DNA from 3 places in the Pseudarthrobacter sp. O4 genome. Region 3 is predicted to be linked to each of the others. Evidence: predicted binding sites of a transcription regulator. Region 3 holds the regulator's gene; each other region holds the start of a gene.
What was found. The regulator LexA, encoded in region 3, represses DNA repair genes until DNA is damaged. The targets are predictions, from matches to a motif close to TCGAACANNTGTTCGA.
Positions count from the first base shown of each region.

Region 1: a site for LexA is predicted at 1,552-1,567, ahead of ruvA (Holliday junction branch migration protein RuvA). Genes of this name have one in related genera too.
Region 2: a site for LexA is predicted at 1,653-1,668, ahead of ACQCSU_RS10805 (shikimate dehydrogenase). Genes of this name have one in related genera too.

Region 1 is NZ_CP189591.1:604,676-607,944, reverse strand. Features, by position in the region: gene pdxT (pyridoxal 5'-phosphate synthase glutaminase subunit PdxT) at 1-171, shown strand, start outside; gene ACQCSU_RS02720 (YebC/PmpR family DNA-binding transcriptional regulator) at 175-930, shown strand; gene ruvC (crossover junction endodeoxyribonuclease RuvC) at 927-1,514, shown strand; gene ruvA (Holliday junction branch migration protein RuvA) at 1,643-2,287, shown strand; gene ruvB (Holliday junction branch migration DNA helicase RuvB) at 2,280-3,269, shown strand, end outside.
Region 2 is NZ_CP189591.1:2,342,731-2,345,999, reverse strand. Features, by position in the region: gene ACQCSU_RS10815 (MFS transporter) at 1-553, opposite strand, end outside; gene ACQCSU_RS10810 (IclR family transcriptional regulator) at 779-1,618, shown strand; gene ACQCSU_RS10805 (shikimate dehydrogenase) at 1,770-2,651, shown strand; gene ACQCSU_RS10800 (bifunctional sugar phosphate isomerase/epimerase/4-hydroxyphenylpyruvate dioxygenase family protein) at 2,651-3,269, shown strand, end outside.
Region 3 is NZ_CP189591.1:4,104,808-4,108,076, reverse strand. Features, by position in the region: gene ACQCSU_RS19025 (histidinol-phosphate transaminase) at 1-687, opposite strand, end outside; gene ACQCSU_RS19020 (LysM peptidoglycan-binding domain-containing protein) at 811-1,248, opposite strand; gene lexA (transcriptional repressor LexA) at 1,619-2,368, shown strand; gene ACQCSU_RS19010 (ATP-dependent DNA helicase) at 2,459-3,269, opposite strand, start outside.

The DNA.
Region 1 (3,269 bases), 1.2 Mb from region 3:
CTCGCCATGGTGGAACCGTCCAGGGCGGGCCACCCCGAGTCGCTGGACGGGACGGCTAGAATTGTTGCTGTGCGTTCCGGCCAGCTGCTGGCCACCTCCTTCCACCCCGAAGTGACGGGGGAGAAGCGCGTGCATGAACTGTTTATCCGAATGATCAGAGGAGAAGCATAAAGCATGTCAGGCCACTCCAAATGGGCGACGACCAAGCATAAAAAGGCCATCCTCGACAGCCGCCGGGCCAAGTCGTTCGCCAAGCTGATCAAGAACATCGAAGTTGCAGCGCGCATGGGCGGACCGGACCTCGCCGGCAACCCCAGCCTGGAGTTGGCGGTCACCAAGGCCAAGAAGACCTCGGTCCCCGCTGACAACATCGACCGCGCCATCAAGCGCGGCGCCGGCCTCACCGGCGAAGTCGTGGACTACACCGAAATCATGTACGAATGCCGCGGCCCGCAGGGCTCGGCGCTGCTGATCGAGTGCCTCACGGACAACAAGAACCGCGCCGCCTCGGAAGTCCGCCTCGCCATCTCCCGCAACGGCGGCACCATCGCCGATCCCGGTTCGGTCAGCTACCTCTTCTCCCGCAAGGGCGTCGTGTCCCTGCCGAAGAACGGCCTGAGCGAAGACGACGTGCTGATGGCCGTCCTCGACGCCGGCGCTGAGGAAGTCAAGGACAACGGCGACAGCTTCGAGATCCACTCCGAGCCGACCGACCTCCAGGCCATCCGGGATGCCCTCAAGGAAGCCGGGATCGAGTACGACACCGATGAGGCCGAGTTCGTGCCGTCGATGGAGGTGCCGCTGGACCTCGACGCCGCCAAGAAATTCATGAAGCTCGTGGACGCCCTCGAGGAACTCGACGACGTCCAGAACGTCTACAGCAACGCCGACCTCAGCGACGAAGTGCAGGCCGCACTGGAAGCCGAGTGACCCTTCGCGTCCTCGGCGTCGATCCGGGCCTCACCCGCTGCGGGATCGGCGTCGTGGACGTTGAGAAGAACCGCCGTGCCACCATGGTGGCCTTCGGCGTCGTCGGAACCTCTCCGGAGGAAAGCCTCGACCAGCGGCTGCTGGTCATCGCCACCTCGATCGATGACTGGCTGGACAAGTACGAACCGCACGTCCTCGCCGTCGAGCGCGTCTTCTCCCAACTCAACGTCAGCACCGTGATGGGGGTCGCGCAGGCCTCCGGTGTGGTGATCGCCGCGGCCGCACGCCGCGGCATCCCGGTGGCGCTGCACACGCCGTCGGAGGTCAAGGCCGCGGTTACCGGCAGCGGCACGTCCAACAAGGACGCCGTCACCAAACTGGTCACGAAGATTCTCCGCCTTGACGCCCCTCCGCGGCCGGCCGACGCCGCCGACGCCCTGGCGCTTGCCATCACCCATGCGTGGCGGGCCGGCAGCGGAACTTCCAACAAGGGCGCAGTCAGCACAGGACCGGGCGGCCAGTCGTTGACCCCGGCCCAGCGTGCCTGGGCGGACGCCGAGGCCAAAGCGCGCCGTGCGCGTTGAATGTCCGACTGTGCCGGCGTGGAGCTTGGTAGGGTATTCGTAGATATGTTCGGATAGCCGGTTCTTCCGGTTTATATTGTCAGCTATATTGTCAGCTGTATTTTCGCTGTAAACCCAGGAGCCCGGCTTTGATCAGTTTTCTCCGCGGAACCGTAGCGCACGTCGGCCTGTCCTCGGCAGTGATCGACCTCAACGGCGCCGGTATGAGCGTGAACGCCACACCGCAGACCCTCAGCAGCCTGCGGGTGGGTGAGGAGGGGAAGCTCTTCACGTCGTTGATCGTCAGGGAGGACTCCCTCACCCTGTTCGGTTTCGGCAGCGACGACGAACGCGAGGTGTTTGACGTCCTGCTCAGTGTCAGCGGCGTCGGGCCCCGGCTGGCGTTGGCGGTGCTGGCCGTGCACGAACCCGAGGCCATCCGCGTCGCCGCCCACTCCGGCGATGGCAAGTCCTTCACCAAGGTGCCCGGGATCGGGCCTAAGGTCGCCGGGCGCATCGTGCTGGAACTGGCCGGCAAGCTGGTGCCGCACGGGACCGCAGGCGCCACGGCCCCGGCAGTATCCGCGGAAGCGGTCTGGAAGCCGCAGGTCGTCGCTGCCATGACGAGCCTCGGCTGGTCCGAAAAGGACGCCACCGCCAGCATCGACAAATCCCTGGCGGATTCCCCCGAGCTGGCAGACAAGGGCAACGTGGCGGAAATCCTTCGCGCCACCCTCCGCTGGCTGGGCCAGGACGGCGCCCGCGCCGGGAACAGGGTAGGCGCCCGTGGCTGAGCCGTCGCTCGTCGCCGGGGGAGAGGAGCCGGAGGAGCGGGTCATCGAGGCCGCGCTCCGGCCCAAGAACCTGCACGACTTCGTCGGCCAGCACCGGGTCCGCAAGCAGCTCTCCCTGGTGCTGGAGGCCTCCCGCATGCGCGGACGCAGCGCCGACCACGTGCTGCTCTCCGGACCTCCCGGGCTGGGCAAGACCACGCTTTCGATGATCATCGCGGCCGAAATGAACGCCCCGCTGCGGATCAGCAGCGGTCCTGCCATCCAGCACGCCGGCGACCTCGCCGCGATCCTGTCCTCCCTCTCGGAGGGCGAGGTCCTTTTCCTCGACGAGATCCACCGGATGTCCCGGCCGGCCGAGGAAATGCTCTATATGGCGATGGAAGACTTCCGCGTCGACATCGTCGTCGGCAAGGGTGCCGGCGCCACTGCCATCCCGCTCGAACTGCCGCCTTTCACCCTGGTGGGCGCCACTACCCGCGCCGGCCTCCTGCCCGGGCCGCTCCGCGACCGCTTCGGCTTCACCGGACACCTCGAGTTCTACTCCGTCGAGGAACTCGAACTGGTGCTGCGGCGCTCTGCCGGGCTGCTGGACCTCAAGGTCAATTCCGCCGGTTTCAGCGAGATTGCCGGACGCTCCCGGGGCACCCCCCGCATCGCCAACCGGCTCCTGCGGCGTGTGCGCGACTGGGCACTGGTGCACGGTATCGAGCAGATCGATGCCCGGGCAGCCTCCGCCGCGCTGGACATGTACGAGGTGGACAAGCGCGGCCTGGACCGGCTGGACCGTGCCGTCCTCGAAGCGCTCATCACGAAGTTCGGCGGCGGACCGGTAGGCCTGTCCACCCTCGCGATCGCCGTCGGTGAGGAAACGGAGACCGTGGAAACCGTGGCCGAGCCGTACCTCGTCCGGGAGGGGCTGCTGGGGCGGACACCCCGGGGCCGGATTGCCCTGGCACCGGCCTGGACCCACCTCGGCTTTGCC
Region 2 (3,269 bases), 1.8 Mb from region 3:
GGGCCAGGACCGGAATGAAGACGAGGGCCGCGAGGATCTGGCCGCCCTGGGTGCCCGTGAGCGTCCAGGAGGTGAAGAAGGAGCGGCGGTTATCCGGGGCATGCTCCAGCGTCATGGAAGAGGCGCCGGCCTGCTCGCCGGCTGCGGACAGACCCTGGCAGAGACGCGCCAGCACCAGAAGGACGGGGGCCCACCAGCCGACGGTCTTGAAGTCCGGCAGGCAGCCGATCAGGAAGGTCGACGCGCCCATCAGCAGCAGCGTGAACATGAGGACCTTCCGCCGGCCCACCCGGTCACCGAAGTGGCCCAGGATGACGGCGCCGACCGGCCGGGCGACGTAGGCGAAGCCGAAGGTTGCGAAGGACATGATCGCCGCGTTGGCGTCGGCGTCCGGGAAGAAAACCTTGGGGAAGATCAGGGCGGCGGCGGAGCCGAAGATGAAGAAGTCGTAATACTCGACGGCGCTGCCCAGGAAGCTGGCGAGGGCCGCCTTTTTCGGTGTCCCGGCCGGTGCGGCAGTGCCCGGCGTCGTGGACGGGAGTGTCTGGCTCATGTGTTCCTTTGGTGTGACGACATTGTCGCGGATGGATCAGGAAGGTCTCAGCCGCCGCATGATTCAAGTGTGCGGTAGCCGGAGGTCCGTGGAAAGACCCGGACTAGTAGCCACATTGTGGGAGCTACTCGTGCGATGTAGCAATCATGGCTGTGAGCGGTGTCACCTGTCAAGCAAAATAATCACCATCTAGAAATAGCTCTCACTATGTGAGAGCATTGAGTCATGAGTGTGAACCAAGACACAGAATCGACCGAGACTGACGCCCCTCCGACGCCGGCAGCCAAGTCCCCCAAGTCTCCGAAGGAGGACTCCCGGACGGACATGGTGGGCAAAGCCCTGGGCCTGCTGGTCCTGCTGGGTGACGAGCCCCGCGGGGCTAGCGCTGCCGAGCTGTCCCGCCGGGCAGATCTGCCGTTCAGCACCACCTACCGCCTGCTGGGCTCCCTGACCAGGGACGGTTTTGTGGACTACGAACCGGACGGCCGCCGCTACCACCTGGGCCTGCGCGTCTTCCAGCTCGGACAGCGGGTTTCCAACCACCACGGCTTTGCCGGCACGGCCCTGCCCATCCTGCGCCGCGTCACGCAGGAGACGGGGGAGGCCACCATCCTGTCCGTGCGCGACGGGGTCCACCATCTCACCGTCAACAAAGTGGACGGGCCGCAGACCTTCCGGGTCACGAGCGATCCCGGCCACCTCGGCGCGCTGCACACCACCTCGGTGGGCAAGGCGCTGGTGGCCTTTGCTGATGAAGCCGCGCGCGCCGAGCTCGTGGAAGGCCTGGAGCTGGCGCCGCTGACCGAGTTTTCCATCACGGACCGTGAGGCCTTCCGGGCAGAGATCGAGCTGGTCCGGCGCCGCGGCTACGCCACCATGGACGAGGAGAACGAGCTGGGCATGCGGGCCATTGCGGTCCCGGTCTTCAGCTCCCAGGGCCAGGCCTTTGCATCCCTGGCCACCGCCGTACCGGTCTTCCGGATGAGCATGGAGGCCCTCGTGGCTCTTGTGCCGCTGCTGCAGTCAGCAGCGGCGGAGCTGTCCGCCAGGCTTCCGCAACGGTGAGGACGGCCATGAGTCGTCATCACCTGTTCGCTACTAGAACAACCGTGCAAGATGTGAACATTTGCGCTACAGTAATCCCCATCCCCCGGCCCGCCGGCGACGCCCTGGGCGTCCCCGCCGGCCGAGTGCCGTTGTCAAAGGAGCTATACGGATGAGCAATCGAGCAGAGTCCTTCCTCGTGGGACTGGTGGGTGACGGCGTGATGCCGTCACTTACTCCCTATATGCACGAACGCGAAGGCGACCTCCAGGGCCTCCGGTACCTCTACCGCCCCATCGACCTCCTGGAGCTGGGGCTCCCCGGCGCGGCCGTGGGCGAGCTCCTCACCGGCGCGCAGCGCCTCGGCTTCAACGGGCTGAACATCACCCACCCGTGCAAGCAGCTGGTCCTGGAATGCCTGGATGAGGTCACGCCCGACGCCCGGCGCCTCGGCGCGGTGAACACAGTGACCATCCGGGACGGCCGATTCGTCGGCCACAACACCGATTTCTCCGGCTTCGCCGCGGCCCTGGCCTCGGGCCTGCCCGGCGCCAAGCTGGACCGCGTGGTGCAGCTGGGCGCCGGCGGTGCCGGGTCCGCCGTCGCCTACGCCCTGCTCACCGCCGGGGTCCAAGAACTCGAGCTCGTGGACACCTACGCCGGGCGCTGCGCGGCGCGCGCCACCGAACTCGCCGGGTTCTTTCCGGACCAGAAAGTCACGGCCCGGACGACGGCGGAGCTGCCGCGGCTGATGCCGCAGGCCGACGGTCTGGTGCACTGCACCCCGGTGGGCATGGCCGCCCACCCGGGCGTTCCGCTGGACATGTCCCACGTGGAGTCCCGGCACTGGGTCGCGGACATCGTCTACCGCCCGATCGAGACCGAACTGGTCCGCGAGGCCCGGGCGAAGGGCTGCGAGGTGCTCGACGGCGGACGGATGGCCGTCGGCCAGGCTGCCGACGCCTTCCGGATCTTCACCGGTCTCGAGCCCGATGCGGAGCGTATGCGGGCCCACTTCCTGGAGCTCGTCGCCGCGGAAGAGGTGGCCGCCTGATGCGCACCGGAATCGCCACCGTGTGCCTCTCCGGCACGCTGCGGGAGAAGTTGCAGGCCTGCGCCGTCGCCGGCTTCGACGGGATCGAGATCTTCGAGCAGGACCTCGTCACGTCCCCGCTGAGCCCGGAGGACGTCCGGAAGATGGCCGCGGACCTGGGCCTGAGCCTGGATCTCTACCAGCCGTTCCGCGACTTCGACAGCGTCCCGGAGGAACTGCTCGCCGCCAACCTGCGCCGCGCGGAGGCCAAGTTCCGGCTGATGTCCCGCCTCGGCATGGACACCGTCCTGGTCTGCTCCAACGTGGGCACCGCCAGCATCGACGACGACGACCTCCGCGCCGCCCAGCTTTCCCGGCTGGCCGGGCTCGCCGCCGACCACGGCATCAAGGTGGCCTACGAGGCGCTCGCGTGGGGCAAATATGTCAACGACTACGAGCATGCCCACCGGCTGGTGCAGACGGTGGACCACCCCAATCTGGGCACCTGCCTGGACTCCTTCCACATCCTGTCCCGTGACTGGGACACCGCGCCGATCGAGTCCTTCAATCCGGACAAGATCTTCTTCGTGCAGGTCGCCGATGCGCCGAAGCTGTCCTTGGACGTGCTGTCCTGGAGCC
Region 3 (3,269 bases):
GCTCATGGTGCGCGAGACGATCAGCCGTTCCCGGCCCGGCAGCAGCTCGAGCGCACTCGGCGTACCGTCGTGGGCGAACTCGTGGTACGCCTCATCGACGATCACGATCGTCTGGCTGGCTTGGCCGGCCTCGTACACAGCCTGCACCACATCGAGACCCAGGCCCGTGCCGGTGGGGTTGTTCGGGGAGCAGAGGAAGACGATGTTGGGCTGAAGTTCGCGGACCTGGCGCGCCGCCGACTCCGCACTCAGCCCGTAGTCATCGGCCCGCACCCCCACGATGTATTCCGTGTCCGTCCCCGCGGCGAGCAGGGGGTACATGGAGTACGTGGGAGGGAAGCCCAGTGCCGTGCGTCCGGGTCCGCCGAAGGCCTGGAGGATCTGCTGGAGCACCTCGTTGGAGCCGTTCGCTGCCCAGATGTGCTCCGCGCCCAGCCCATGCCCGAGGTATTCCGCCAGGGCTTCGCGCAGTTCCGTGAACTCGCGGTCCGGATACCGGTTCAGGCCGGCCGCTGCCTCTGTTACGGCCGCGGCGATGGCCGCTCGGACGTCCGCCGGCACACCGTGGGTGTTCTCGTTGACGTTGAGCAGGATGGGGACGTCCAGCTGGGGTGCCCCGTAGGGGCTCATTCCCCGCAGATTGGTCCGGAGGGGAAGTCGGTTCAGGCGCTCTAACTGGTCAGTCACTTCAGTAGTTTAAGTGAGACGGCGGCGGGCCCTGAAACTGTGACGGCTCGGGCCAGGTCCGTCGGCGCCTTGGCGGCTGCTTGGTACGCGACGTTCCCGGGGCCGGAAGACTACTGGGCTGGACTACTGGGCCGGGACGAAGAGCGTCTGGCCGGGCAGGACGCGGGCGGCATCGAGGTTGTTGAGCTGGACGATGTCGGCGACGACGTCGCGGGGGTCGCGCCCGGGTGCCACGGTCCCGGCGATGGCCCACAGCGATTCCCCGGGCTGCACCGTGACAGAGACGGTGGGGGTCAGTGACAGCTCCTCAACAGATTCGGAAGCCTTGGCGGGTGCATTCAGGAAGCCGCTGAAGGAAAGGATCAGGGCGGCCAGCAGGATCAACGGCACTCCGAAGAAGACGAACCGCCCTCGCCTGGTCAGCCGCAGGGGTGCCTGCTTGGTGCGGGACGCACCGCCTGCCGGAGCGGCCGGACGGAAGGAAACCCGCGGTACGGACCGGCCATACCCGCCGGATGCGTCATGGCCGAAAGTGTGGTGAAACGCGCTTGATGCTGACATGAACTGAGCCCTCCTGGACCATACTGTGCCGCCCGGCGTACTCCACGTACTTGCCGCCAACCGGCCTAACCTTCGAACATAGAACCGAACAAACGCCCTCATCCAACTGCGATGCCTCATCAAACCCCCGGAAGTTCGAACACATCTTCGAACTTCACCTGTCCAGTTTTAGCACCTATTAACGAACATTGTCGAGACTCGCTAGAACAAATGTTTGAAATAACTGTGTGGCTGGCCTACGTTTGAGTCACAGGACAACCACTTCTGCAGTCGATCATCAGTAGTTGATCAGCGGGGTCTGACATTCAGGCCGGAAGGTCCCGGTAACTGCCGCAAGGCAGCCGGGCGGATTGGAAAGGCATTGGCGAATATGGCAGCACCAGCCACCGGCGGCCGGGCGTCCCAACGGAGCCCGCAGTCAGCCAGGCCTCCCAAGAGCCTGACCGTCCGGCAGAAGAAGATCCTCGAAACCATCCAGCGTTCGGTGACGGACAACGGCTACCCTCCCTCCATGCGCGAGATTGGCGATACCGTGGGACTGGCGAGTCTCTCCAGCGTGACGCACCAGCTCTCCCAACTCGAGAAGCTCGGCTACCTGCGGCGGGATCCCAAGCGGCCGCGCGCCATGGAAGTGCTCATGCCGCTGACCCTTGACGAGGGCAGCTCCAAGGTCTCGGGAGTGGCGAAGTCCAGCGGCCTGCGTGCCGTGGGCGGGCTGTCCGTCTCGGAACTGGCCAGCGCTACGGATACCGCAATGGTCCCCCTCGTCGGCCGTATCGCGGCCGGTGGCCCCATCCTCGCGGACCAGGTTGTGGAAGACGTCATGCCGTTGCCGCGCCAGCTGGTGGGCCACGGAGAGCTCTTCATGTTGAAGGTGGCGGGCGACTCGATGATCGATGCCGCCATCTGTGATGGCGACTGGGTGGTGGTGCGCCGGCAGGGTGACGCCGTGAACGGCGACATTGTTGCCGCACTGCTGGACGACGAGGCCACGGTCAAGACGTTCCGCCAGCGCGACGGCCACACCTGGCTGCTGCCCCAGAACACGCAGTACGAGCCAATCCTCGGCGACCACGCCGTCATTATGGGCAAGGTCGTCTCGGTCTTGCGCTCCCTCTAGCACCTGCCACACAGAGCCCCGCCGGCGTCCCCCGGAAGGGGGATGCCGGCGGGGCCCAACACATTCCCTGCTGCGGGGTGCTCCGTCCGCCTACTTGGCGGTCTGCGCCGACTCCTTGGAGAGCCGTTCCAAAGCCGCCATGGCAATTGCCGGATCGGTGGTCGGCCAGAACGGCGGCAGAGCGGCCCGGAGGAATCCCCCGTAGCGTTCCGTGGACAGCCGCGAATCCAGCACCGCCACGACTCCCTTGTCCGTCGTCGTGCGGATCAGCCGTCCGGCTCCCTGGGCCAGCCGGATCGCGGCGTGGGTTGCGGACACACTCATGAATCCGTTGCCGCCGGCCTGGGCCACCGCGCGGGAGCGCGCTGTCATGAGCGGGTCATCCGGCCGCGGGAACGGAATCCTGTCGATGACTACGAGCCGGCAGGAGCCCCCCGGGACGTCGACGCCCTGCCACAGGGACATGGTGCCGAAGAGGCAGGTGTCCGGTTCATCGGCGAACTGGCGCACGAGCGCCGTCATGGTCGAATCCCCCTGGCACAGAATGGTCATGTCCAGCCGGGGGCGCATCGCCTCGGCGGCGTCCTCGGCAGCCCGCCGGGACGAGAAGAGGCACAGTGCCCCTCCGCCGGAAGCCCGGATCAGTTTTTCCAGCTCGTCCAGCGCCTCCGGGGACGTGCCGCGGCCGGGCTTGGGCAGGTGCTTGGCAACATAGAGGATGCCCTGCTTGGGGTAGTCGAAGGGCGAGCCGACGTCGACTCCGGTCCAGCTGGGCGCGCCGGGGCCTACCAGGCCCAGACCTCCGGCCGCCGGTTCGAAGGCGGAGCCGATGGCCAGGGTGGCCGAGGTCAGGATGACCGTGTGGTCCGCGAACAGACCCTCGCGGAGCCGTCCGGCGACG